Regions from separate parts of the Kosakonia sacchari SP1 genome, predicted to be linked through region 2. Evidence: predicted binding sites of a transcription regulator. Region 2 holds the regulator's gene; each other region holds the start of a gene.
The links. The regulator Fur, encoded in region 2, represses iron uptake genes when iron is present. The targets are predictions, from matches to a motif close to ATAATAATGAGAACNACTATCAA.
Positions count from the first base shown of each region.

Region 1: the regulator Fur is predicted to act here: its motif matches at 1,342-1,364, upstream of exbB (tol-pal system-associated acyl-CoA thioesterase).
Region 3: the regulator Fur is predicted to act here: its motif matches at 1,535-1,557, upstream of C813_RS26390 (TonB-dependent siderophore receptor).

Region 1 is NZ_CP007215.2:679,221-683,457, forward strand. It holds gene metC (cystathionine beta-lyase) at 1-1,174, opposite strand, end outside; gene exbB (tol-pal system-associated acyl-CoA thioesterase) at 1,426-2,157, shown strand; gene exbD (TonB system transport protein ExbD) at 2,164-2,589, shown strand; gene C813_RS26280 (SDR family oxidoreductase) at 2,637-3,533, opposite strand; gene C813_RS26285 (hypothetical protein) at 3,650-4,093, opposite strand; gene C813_RS26290 (hypothetical protein) at 4,086-4,237, opposite strand, start outside.
Region 2 is NZ_CP007215.2:3,416,753-3,420,989, reverse strand. It holds gene C813_RS39205 (beta-N-acetylhexosaminidase) at 1-1,918, shown strand, start outside; gene fur (ferric iron uptake transcriptional regulator) at 2,033-2,479, opposite strand; gene fldA (flavodoxin FldA) at 2,772-3,302, opposite strand; gene ybfE (LexA regulated protein) at 3,466-3,747, opposite strand; gene ybfF (esterase) at 3,880-4,237, opposite strand, start outside.
Region 3 is NZ_CP007215.2:700,886-705,122, reverse strand. It holds gene C813_RS26400 (iron ABC transporter substrate-binding protein) at 1-752, opposite strand, end outside; gene C813_RS26395 (hypothetical protein) at 1,094-1,321, shown strand; gene C813_RS26390 (TonB-dependent siderophore receptor) at 1,632-3,821, shown strand; gene C813_RS26385 (hypothetical protein) at 4,108-4,237, opposite strand, start outside.

The DNA of each region.
Region 1 (4,237 bases), 2.2 Mb from region 2:
GAAAGCCCGCCACTAAATCCTCAACCAGATCGTCAACATTCTCTAAACCAATGTGCACCCGGATTAATGTGCCGGTGAAATCCACGTCACCGTCCGGGCGAATCGCCGCCAGTTGTTCCGGCTGGTTGGCAAGAATCAACGATTCATAACCGCCCCACGAGTACGCCATGCTGAACAGCGAGAAATGGTCGAGGTAGTTGGCTAACTCTTCATTGCTTAAGCGCTTATTCAGCACAAACGAGAACAAGCCGCTGCTGCCAGTAAAATCCCGTTTCCAGAACTCGTGGCCTTTGCTGCCGGGAAGCGCCGGGTGATTCACGCGCGCCACCTGCGGATGTGCCGCCAGCCATTCGGCAATTTTCAGGCTGCTTTCGTGGTGCTGACGCAGACGAACGCCCAGCGTGCGCAGGCCGCGGCTGGTCATATACGCCGTGTCGGCATCCACCATTTGCCCCATCAAATAGGCGTTTTCGCGCAGTTGTTCCCAACAGCGGGCGTTGGAAACCGCCGTACCGATCATGCCGTCGGAGTGGCCAATCAGGTATTTGGTTGCCGCCTGAATCGAGATATCAATATCGAACTCCAGCGCCTTGAACAGCACGCCCGCCGCCCAGGTGTTGTCGATCATGATGATCGCGTCTGGCGCAACGCTTCGCACCGCCTGCACAATCGCCGGAACATCATGGACTTCCATGGTGATTGAGCCGGGCGATTCCAGGAACACCACTTTGGTGTTCGGCTGAATCAACCGCACGATGCTGGAACCGATCATCGGGTCGAACCAACTGGTGGTGACGCCCAGTTTGGCGAGAATTTTGGTGCAAAAATCCTGGCTGGGTTCATAGGCGGTGTTGGTCATCAACACGTGATCGCCTTGTTCAACAAATGCCAGGATGGTGTTTGCCACCGCCGCAGCGCCACAGGGGAAAAGCGCGCAGCCCGCGCCGCCTTCCAGTTCACACATCGCGTCTTGCAGCGAAAAGTGCGTGAGCGTGCCGCGACGGCCGTAAAACAGCTCGCCGTTGGCGCGGTTACGCGTCGCGTGTTTTTTGGCTTCAACGGTGTCGAATACCAGTGAAGAGGCGCGCTGGATAACGCTATTCACCGACCCTTGCGTGTATTTTTTGCTGCGCCCTGCGTTAACCAGAGCGGTATCAAGATGCTTTGCTGTCATTCTCGCTCAACCTGTTTTTATACGTCTGGATGTCCAGACTACCATGATTGTTGGCGGATGCCTCGCAGTGTTATGCCGGTGAGTGAATTTTTTCCAGAAAATGTTCAATGGTGTCTGTTTACTGCGTAAGCGCAAAGAAAATGACTTTTAATTCAGGCACTCTGCAAATACTAATGAGAACTACTATCAATTCGACGACTTTTTGATATCATGGCGCACAGATTTTGTGATTTGCGTCTCGGAGATACACTGTGGGTAATAATTTGATGCAGACGGATCTATCCGTGTGGGGCATGTACCAGCATGCCGACATCGTTGTGAAGGTGGTGATGATCGGCCTGATTCTGGCGTCTGTCGTCACGTGGGCGCTTTTCTTCAGCAAAAGCGTTGAGATGATTTCACACAAGCGCCGCCTCAAGCGTGAGCAGCAGCAGTTGGCTGATGCCCGCACTCTGGATCAGGCGAGTGAAATTGCTTCCGCTTTCCACGCGCGTAGCCTGAGCACAATGTTGATCAACGAAGCCCAGAACGAACTGGAGTTATCCGCAGGCAGCGAAGATAACGAAGGTATTAAAGAGCGCACCGGTTTTCGTCTGGAACGTCGCGTTGCCGCCACCGGTCGCCATATGGGGCGCGGGAATGGTTATCTGGCAACGATTGGCGCGATCTCGCCATTTATTGGTCTGTTTGGTACCGTTTGGGGCATCATGAACAGCTTCATCGGTATTGCGCAGACGCAAACCACCAACCTCGCGGTTGTCGCGCCGGGCATCGCGGAAGCGCTGCTGGCAACGGCTATCGGCCTGGTTGCTGCTATCCCGGCGGTGGTGATTTACAACATCTTCGCCCGTATGATCGGCAGCTATAAAGCGACCCTCGGCGATGTTGCCGCGCAGGTTCTGCTGCTGCAAAGCCGCGATCTGGATCTGGCTGCCAGCAACGCTCAGCCGGTTCGCACCGCGCAAAAATTACGAGTAGGTTGATTCGTCATGGCAATGCGTCTTAATGAAAACCTGGACGATAACGGCGAAATGCACGAAATCAACGTCACGCCGTTTATCGACGTGATGTTAGTGCTGCTGATTATCTTTATGGTGGCCGCGCCGCTTGCCACGGTTGATGTGAAAGTTAACCTGCCGGCATCGACCAGCCAGCCGCAACCGCGCCCGGAAAAACCGGTTTATCTGTCGGTAAAAGCAGATAACACCATGTTTATTGGTAACGATCAGGTTACCGATGAAACGATGGTTAACGCGCTGAATACGCTAACCGAAGGTAAAAAAGACACTACTATCTTCTTTCGCGCGGATAAAACCGTGGATTACGAAACGATGATGAAGGTGATGGATACGCTGCATCAGGCGGGATATCTGAAGATCGGTCTGGTGGGCGAAGAAGTCGCGAAAGCGAAGTAACGCGAACACAATAAAAAAGCTGGCGGATGCCAGCTTTTTTATGCCTGTTATCCAAGATGTTCGCCGCCCGTCACGCCATGCACTTCGGCGGTGACGTAGCTTGATTCCTGGCTCGCCAGATAGACATAAATCGGTGCCAGTTCCGCAGGCTGCCCGGCACGCTTCATTGGCGTTTGCTGACCAAACTGCGGCAGTTTCTCCTGCGGCTGACCCCCGGCAATTTGCAACGCTGTCCAGATTGGTCCTGGTGCGACGATATTAACGCGAATGCCTTTTTCCGCGACCTGCTTCGCCAGTCCCCGGCTGTAATTGAGGATTGCCGCCTTGGTTGAGGCGTAGTCCAGCAGATGTGTACTCGGTTGATATGCCTGAATAGACGATGTGGTAATAATGCTCCCGCCCGCTGGCAGCAGCGGCACGGCTTCCTGGGTTATCCAGAACAGCGCAAAAACGTTAACGGTGTAGGTTTGGGTAAATTGCTCTGTCGTCAGGTTGGCAATCTCTTCCACGGCAGTCTGTTTACCCGCCACTAGCGCCAGAATATCCAGCCCGCCAAGCTGCTCTTTTGCCTTGTGCGGCAAAGAGCGGGCAAAAGACTCATCGGTCAGGTCACCGGGAATTAACACCGCTTTGCGCCCGGCGGCTTCGATTTGCGCTTTCACCTGCTGCGCGTCTTCCTCTTCCGCAGGCAAATAGTTGATGGCGACATCTGCGCCTTCGCGCGCATAAGCAATAGCCGCTGCGCGGCCAATGCCGGAATCGCCGCCGGTCACCAGCGCTTTGCGATCTTTTAGCCGCCCGCTACCGACATAACTGTTCTCGCCGCAGTCGGGAACGGGATCCATCTTCGACTGTATGCCTGGCGTTGGTTGCCGCTGTTTCGGGTATTCGCCAGTGTAATACTGCGTGGTGGGATCCTGCATTTTCGTCTGGTTATTCGCCATTACGTACCCTCCATATCGGTTGTTGAGTACTTAAGGGTAGAAGCCTGAGCTGAAAATGCAGACTAATTCAGGATTATCTTGAGGCGAAGGTGTACAAGCGCAGGAGAGGGAAAGGGCTATTTGGTGTTTGCGGCTTGCTTCGCCGCCGCTTCTTCTTCCAGTGCCACGGTTGTGACATTCGAGGTACGATATTCGCCATCGCTTAGTTTGCGGCTCAGGCGTAACGTCGCGGTTTCGCGGCTCAGAATGTACTGATAGTTCGCTTCCAGGCGCCCCATGATTTTGTCCCGCAGCTCCGGTTTTTGCGCGATGATGGCTTCGATGACGGCGCCATAAATCTCTTCTTTCACCTGCAGGGGATAGATTTCGCGACGGTTCTGCCATTTCAGGCGTACCAGCGCCGCAGGAATAGAAATCAGTTCACGCGCGATTCGCTGAATAGTTTCGTTTTTACTTAATATCAGGGCTTCTTTATTTTGCTTTAAGATAAATTCGTCACTTTTTTTCTCTTCTAAAGCTAAATAAACGTTATTATTATCGACCTCTTTCACGTTATTCATCCCCGAACTTATAAAACATTGGTGTATCTTTTTCTCGGGTAATGAGATTAAGCCAAATCTCATTACCTGCTTCATTTATTTGCTGAGTTTTATCCGCAATTATTTGGCTTAATGTTTGGGCATCTATCTCGCCTTCCGCTTGTA
Region 2 (4,237 bases):
TGCGGTGAAATCACGTTTTGCATTACTGGGCGTGAAAGAGGGCAATTATCCGCTACGGACTGAAATTGCCAGCAACACCTTTAGCGGCGATGAGGCGGTGTCTGGCGCGTACCGTCTGCATATTGGCGCGAAAGAAACCGTGGTGACCGGCTACGATCAAGCGGGCGTGTTCTACGGTCTGCAATCGCTGCTGTCGCTCGTTCCTGCTACGGGCGAGATGAAGATTGCCGCGCTTGAAGCGAAAGATGCACCGCGTTTTGATTATCGCGGCATCCAGCTGGATGTTGGTCGCAACTTCCACAGTAAAGCGGCGGTACTGCGCCTGTTAGATCAGATGTCGGCATACAAACTGAACAAATTCCATTTCCATCTTACGGATGATGAAGGCTGGCGCATTGAGATCCCCGGCCTGCCGGAACTGACCGATATCGGCAGTAAGCGTTGTCATGATCTGAGTGAGAAAACGTGCCTGTTGCCGCAGCTCGGTTCCGGACCGGACAGTAATAACAACGGTAGCGGTCACTTCAGCCGTGCCGATTACATCGAAATCCTCAAATACGCCAAAGCGCGACAAATCGAAGTGATCCCGGAAATCGATATGCCAGCTCATGCGCGTGCAGCGGTGATCTCGATGGAAGCGCGTTACGATCGCCTGATGAAAGCAGGCAAAGAGAAAGAGGCAAATCAATATCGTCTGCTGGATCCCACTGATACATCGAACACCACCGGTGTGCAGTTCTATAACCGCACTGGTTATCTCAATCCGTGCCTTGATTCGTCGCGTAACTTCGTAGACAAAGTGATTGGTGAAATCCAGCAGATGCATAAAGAAGCCGGGCTGCCGCTGAATACCTGGCATTTTGGCGGTGACGAAGCGAAAAACATCTATCTGGGCGCCGGTTATACGGATCAGAAAAAACCGGAAGCGGGCAAAGGCATTATTGATCAGAGCAATCAGGATAAGCCGTGGGCGAAATCGCAAGCCTGCCAGGCGATGATCAAAGAGGGCAAAGTTGCCGACGTGGAACATCTCTCCAGCTATTTTGGCGTTGAGGTCAGCAAGCTGGTGAAAGCGCACGGCATTGACACGATGCAGGCGTGGCAGGACGGTTTGAAAGATGCCAAAGACGCGTCGGTGTTCGCCACCGATCATGTCAATGTTAACTTCTGGGATACGCTCTACTGGGGCGGTTTTGACTCGGTGAATGACTGGGCGAACAAAGGCTTCCGCGTTGTGGTCTCTAACCCTGATTACGTTTATCTCGATTTCCCGAATGAGGTCAACCCGGCCGAAAGCGGTTACTACTGGGGTACGCGTTTTAGCGATGAACGTAAGATTTTCAGTTTCGCCCCGGACAACATGCCGCAGAACGCGGAAACCTCGCTCGATCGTGATGGCAACCCGTTTAGCGCGAAATCCGACAAACCGTGGCCGGGCGCGTATGGCCTTTCTGCGCAGCTGTGGAGCGAGGTGGTGCGCACCGATAACCAGATGGAGTACATGATTTATCCGCGTATGGTTTCGGTGGCTGAACGTGCATGGCATCGCGCGGGCTGGGAGCAGGATTACAAAGCCGGACGTGAATACAAAGGCGGTGAGACACATCTGGTAGATGTGAAAGCGCTGGAACGTGACTGGCAACGCTTTGCGAACCTGTTAGGTCATCGCGAACTGGCGAAACTGGATAAGGCTGGTGTTCATTACCGCCTGCCAGTACCGGGCGCGCGCGTGGTGGGTGGAAAACTTGAAGCCAATACCAGCTTCCCAGGCATGGTGGTTGAGTTTTCAACCGACGGCGGCAAAAACTGGCAGCGCTACGACGATAAAGCGCGTCCGCAAGTGAGCGGGGAAGTGCAGGTGCGAACCGTCAGCCCGGACGGTAAACGCTTTAGCCGTGTCGACAGCGTAAAAGCGTAATGTGAGGCAGTGATTACACCCGGCGGCGCGAGCTTGCCGGGTTTTTCTTTTTTGCCAGTATTGCAGGCAAAAAAAAGCCAACCGTCAGGTTGGCTTTTTAGGCTTCAAAAGCTGTTATTTCGCGTCGTGCGCGTGTTCATCTTCGCGGCAGTCACCTTCGGCGCAGTGACCGTAAAGGTAAAGACTGTGGTTAGTCAGGCGAATGCCGTGTTTCGCGGCGATTTCACGCTGACGCGCTTCAATGGAGTCATCACTGAATTCAATCACCTTGCCGCAATCGAGGCAGATCAGGTGATCGTGGTGATGTTGCTGAGTCAGTTCAAAAACGGACTTGCCGCCTTCGAAGTTATGACGGGTCACAATCCCGGCGTCGTCAAACTGGTTCAGTACACGGTAAACCGTTGCCAGTCCGATCTCTTCGCCCATGTCGATCAGTCGTTTGTATAAATCTTCCGCACTGACATGATGGTTATCCGGTTCCTGAAGCACTTCAAGGATTTTTAACCGAGGAAGCGTGACTTTCAGGCCGGCCTTCTTTAATGCGGTATTGTTGTCAGTCATGCGGAATCTGTCCTGTTGCTATACGATTCACTTCCTTAGCGGAAGTTATAAGGAATGCACCTGGGGTAATGCGTCTCATTATAGAACTGCCATGGCTGGATGAAAACTGCAAGCCCTCAAGTAAAGTAAGCTTATAAAACGTGGTGTCGCCAGCAAAGTCCTTTACGGCGGCACCCAGTTTAGCAGGGCTCATTGTACAGCGATGGATAAAAAAGTTAAAAATTTGTAGCAATTATTTCCATTGCTTTTATCTATTAATACGGCGCAATCCACAGATTACGCCGTAAAAAACTCAGGCATTAAGGATATCGTCCAGGTGCAACTCTTCGCGAACCTGTTTTACCCATTTTTGAACGCGTTCGGAAGTCAGCTCAGGTTGACGGTCTTCGTCAATCGCCAGGCCAACGAAGTGGTCATCGTCCGCCAGACCTTTAGAGGCTTCAAAATGGTAGCCCGCAGTCGGCCAGTGACCAACAATGGTCGCGCCGCGCGGTTCGATGATATCGCGAATGGTGCCCAGCGCATCGCAGAAATATTCCGCGTAATCTTCCTGGTCGCCACAGCCGAACAGCGCAACTAATTTACCGTTAAAGTCGATCTCTTCCAGCGTCGGGAAAAAGTCATCCCAGTCGCACTGCGCTTCACCATAGTACCAGGTAGGAATGCCGAGCAACAGAATGTCATACCCTTCGATATCTTCTTTGCTGCTCTTGGCAATGTCATGTACGTCGGCAACGTCTTTACCAAGCTGACTCTGAATCATTTTCGCGATGTTTTCGGTGTTGCCGGTGTCGCTGCCGAAGAAAATGCCTGTAATTGCCATGAGTAAAATAACCTCTTGAAACTTAATGAGTATGGTGGTGGCGCTACGCCTACAGATAAGGGCAATCATAGCAGAACAGGGAAGCACGCGGAAACTGCTATCGCGTCGGACTGCACTGTATGACACATGAAAGTGTTATTTCGATGATGTTTCGGAGGATTCGCTAGCCGCGCAATGCCTTCAGCTGCGCCAGCAGCATCTCTTCGATAAGCTCGCTGCGGCTCATATCACGCGCTTCCGCCAGCTCGTTTAACGCATCGACGGCTTCCACGTTGAGTTTTAATTCGACACGCTTAAGCCCACGAACTTTATCGCGTTTTAGCTGATTGCGTTTGTTGATGCGCAATTGTTCATCGCGCGAGAGCGGGTTTGTCTTCGGCCGTCCCGGGCGACGCTCATTCGCGAACAGATCTAGTGTCGTACGGTCCGTTTGTTCTTTAGCCATGGTCTAAGCATACTACGGGAAAAACAAGCAATCGGGCGGCGCGCCCGGGCTGAATAGCGCGCCATCATACATCAGCACAACGGACACGCCAACGACCGGGCGCGTTGAAACGACCAGTCGCCGCCTTTTTAATCAATTTGTCTTTTCAGCGAGATAGCGACGAATAGCACGCAAAACCGCGTCGGGTTTCTCGGCATGAACCCAATGGCCGGCACCGGCAATCACATGCGCTCGCGCTTGTGGGAACTGCGCCAGCAGCGTGTCACGGTAGGCTTCAGTGACGTAAGGGGAATTTCCACCGCGAACAAACAGAGCCGGTTTGTTCCAGGCCGGAACCGTTTCCCAGCCGACAATATGCGGGTATTGCTCCCATAACACCGGCACGTTGAAACGCCACGTACCGTCGACAAAGGATTTCAGCAGGAACTGAATGACACCTTCTTCATTTATATGTTCACGCATCAGGGTTGCAGCTTGCTGGCGAGTGGAT
Region 3 (4,237 bases), 2.2 Mb from region 2:
CCCGGATCCTGATGCTTAAAGTAGTGAAGCTGGGTATTTTTGCTGTTCTCGCCGGTTTTCGCCTGATCCACAAAGTAGTAGTAGTGATAAATCACGCCGCCGTCGATTTGCCCGGCATTGACCGCTTTCATCACCGTGCTATTGCCTTTGTAAGGCACAAAGTTAGTTTTCATCGCTTTCAGCCAGTCCAGCGTGGCTTTTTCGCCTTTCAGTGTCAGCATCGCGCTGACAATCGCCTGGAAATCAGCGCCCGAAGGCGACGCCGCCCAGCGGCCTTTCCATTCCGGTTTGGCTAAATCCATGATCGATGCAGGTAACTGCGAAGCAGAAAGTTTCGACGGGTTATACACAAAAACGGTGCTGCGCGCGGCAATGCCAATCCAGCGGCCATGCGCCGGGCGGAACTGAGCCGGAACTTGTTTCAGCGTATCCGCATTGAGCGGCGCAAAAAGCCCGGCATTATCAACCAGTGTCATCGCCGGGGAGTTTTCCGTCAGAAACACATCCGCCGGGGAAACTTTGCCTTCCTGCACCAGTTGGTTACCCAGTTCCGTGTCGCCTCCGTTACGCAGCGTGACTTTGATGCCGGTTTCTTTGGTGAATTCGTCGACCCAGGATTTTGTCAGGTTTTCGTGCTGCGCGTTATAGACCACGATACCGTCGTCGTTGTCGGCGGCGAACGCCGCGGGAGCGGCAAAAACTGAAGAGATGACCAGTGCAAGTGAACAGAGCGGCAAAAAGCGGTTCTTCATCATCATTCCTTTTAAATTATGTGTAATCGTCAGCACATACGAGCCGGGCTGGATTTTAATCGTAGTGGAAATGAAATGAGAATCAAAATTATTATCAAAAGATTGAGTTTGAAATTAAATATCATCAAAAATTAAAAAATGAATTAATCCACCAGCCCGCAATGGCGAGACACTCCAAAGATTAAGACAACCTTAACATGAGGTTAAATGTTTCATATATTATCAATCCAGCGAATCAGACAACCGTGGCTATCTTTTCCGTGAATAACAAATTAACATCAGATTGAGTGGGTTTAATACCAAACATCGCAAAACAACCTGCACAGGTAAGACAAATTATTATGAAAAATAAAAAGATAGATACAATGGCAAAAGTGGCTATGCGCAGCAGGGGATTGTCTGTAAAAGAGAAGCGCGTGCGTTATCAGGGTAAGATATTTACCTTTAAATATGTTTCTGGCCACTATGAAGTCTTTTTCGAAGGCGAAAAAGTGGATGCTATCGAAACCGATAACATCAATCAGGCGATTGCGGATTTTAAAGAAAAACATAACAAAGCGAAGCGCTAAACCACGCTAAAATACCTTTTCATCTACCGTTAACGCTTCAACCAATAAATACCAGCAACCTTATTATACCGGGCGGTATTATTATCGAACCCGGTGCCTCCCCGCCCTTTGTCTGTTCAGATTCCCGTTCAAAAACCCTAAAAATTTCATGGAAATCACCGGGTTATTCCAACATTTTTTACATAAAGCGTTTACATGGTAACGATAATTCATATCATCTTGATAATCGCTATCAACAAATAGCGATATTGCTTGCGGCTCAGGAGGATCAGCGCCGCCGTATTTCTGTTAAATCAGGATCACCATAACAATGAAATATCGTTATCTTTGGGCATTAAACCCTTGTTTATTGATGATGTTTTCCGCTCACGCCTCGGCGGAAGGTCAAAAAGAAGAGACGCTGGTGGTTGCCGCCAGCCGCGCAAACCACAGCGTTACGGATATGGCGCAAACCACCTGGGTCATTGAACAGGCTGACATTGAGCAGCAGGTTCAGGGTGGAAAAGAGTTAAAAGAGGTGCTGGCGCAGTTAATTCCTGGCATGGACGTCAGCAGTCAGGGACGCACCAATTACGGCATGAATTTGCGCGGCCGTTCAATGATGGTAATGGTCGACGGTGTACGTCTGAACTCGTCCCGCAGCGATAGCCGCCAGCTCGATTCAATCGATCCATTTAATATTGAGCGCATCGAAGTGATCTCCGGCGCGACATCGCTGTACGGCGGTGGCAGTACCGGCGGTTTAATCAATATCGTCACCAAAAAAGGCCAGCCGGAAACCGAGGTTGAGTTCCAGACCGGCACGAAAAGCGGTTTTAACAGCCATAACGATCACGACGAGAACATCGCCGCGGCGGTCAGCGGCGGTAATGATAACGCTTCAGGGCGTCTTTCTGTGGCCTATCAGCGCTATGGCGGCTGGTATGACGGCAAAGGCAATGAAGTGATCATTGATAACACGCAAACCGGTTTGCAGTACTCAGACCGCCTGGATGTCATGGGCACCGGCACGCTGAATATCGACGATCATCAACAGTTGCAGCTCACTACGCAGTATTACAAAAGCCAGTCTGATGGTAAGCACGGTCTTTTCCTTGGCGAAAACTTCTCGGCAGTGCGCGGCGTCGGCAACGCGTACAACAAAAGTAACCTTGATTCCGACCGTATCCCCGGCACTGAACGCCACTTAATTAACCTGCAATACGCCAACAGTGATTTCTGGGGCCAGGATTTACTGGCACAGATTTACTACCGTGACGAAAGCCTGACGTATTACCCCTTCCCGACGCTTTCCGGCGGCTCGGTGACCAGCATTGGCGCATCACAGCAAAAAACCGATTTCTACGGCGGCAAACTCACTCTGAACAGCAATCCGCTGGAAGATCTGACATTAACCTGGGGCGTGGACGCCGAACATGAAACGTTCGATGCCAACCAGCAATTTTTCAATCTCAGCAAAGCCGCCGCCAGCGGTGGGATGAAACTGGATAACGCTTACAACGTCGGGCGCTATCCCGGCTACAGCATCACTAACCTCGCGCCGTTCCTGCAAAGCAGCTATGACATTGCGGCCATCACCCTGAGCGGCGGCGTGCGCTACCAGTACACAGAAAACAGAGTCGACGACTTTGTGGGCTACGCGCAGCAGCAAGCTATTGCCACCGGCAAAGCGACCTCGGCGGACGCCGTGCCTGGCGGCAAAACGGATTACAACAATCTGCTGTTCAACGCCGGCATCCTTGGTCACCTGAGCGAACGCCAGCAATTGTGGTTTAACTTCTCGCAAGGCTTCGAAATCCCGGACCTGGCGAAATATTACGGTTCCGGCACTTACAAGCTGGAAAATGGCCACTACCGTCTGGTTAACAGCGTCAACGTGAACGATTCGAAGCTGGACGGCATTAAAGTGAATGCCTACGAGCTGGGCTGGCGCTTCACCGGCGATAGCCTGCGTACGCAGATCGCCGCGTACTACTCGCTTTCGGATAAAACCATCAACATCAACAAAAGCGACATGACCATCAATATTGAAGATGACCAGCGTCGTATTTACGGTGTGGAAGGCCAGGTCGATTACTTCTTTAACGACAGCGAATGGAGCACCGGCGCGAACTTTAACGCCATCAAGTCGCAAACCCGCGTCGATGGCAAGTGGCAGAAACTGACCGTGGATAGCGCCAGCCCGTCGAAAATGAGCGCGTGGGTCAACTGGGCACCAGGCGACTGGACATTACGCCTGCAAAGCACACAGACCTTTGATCTTTCTGACGCCGATGGGAAGCATATTGACGGGTACAACACTGTTGATCTGCTCGGCAGTTATCTTCTGCCTGTCGGTAAGTTGAGTTTTAGCGTTGAAAACCTGCTGGACGAAGATTACACCACCGCATGGGGCCAACGTGCACCGGGTTTATACAGCCCAACTTACGGCGCAGCGGGTTTATATACCTATAAAGGCCGCGGCCGTACTTTTGGCCTGAATTATTCCGTTCTGTTCTGATGAGATCTGCCGCCTGTCTATCAGGCGGCATATTCCGTTTTTATTCACGCCCATTAAAAACGCAAAAAAGCCGATATCCTCAGCCATTATTTTGCTGAAAATATATCGTGTTATTTTTGCCTTAAGCCAAATACATGACTGCGGCGACTCTATTTACCAGCCAGCGACTACGTAATATAAGATATATTGAAACAACAACTGCTAAATATAAGTTCCAGTTAGAGATACCGGATTAATACAGATAACGTTAATAACCCTGAAATAAGACAGGATTTACTTAAGATCTTTATTGCATATCCGTCGGCTCAGATTCGCCCGCCGTTACCTGCTCTTGCTGCACGACCACTTTCGCGTCCAGTTTGTGTTGCTCAGCCACACGTTTCTCTTTCTGCAGCTGCGCCGTGGCTAACTCTTGT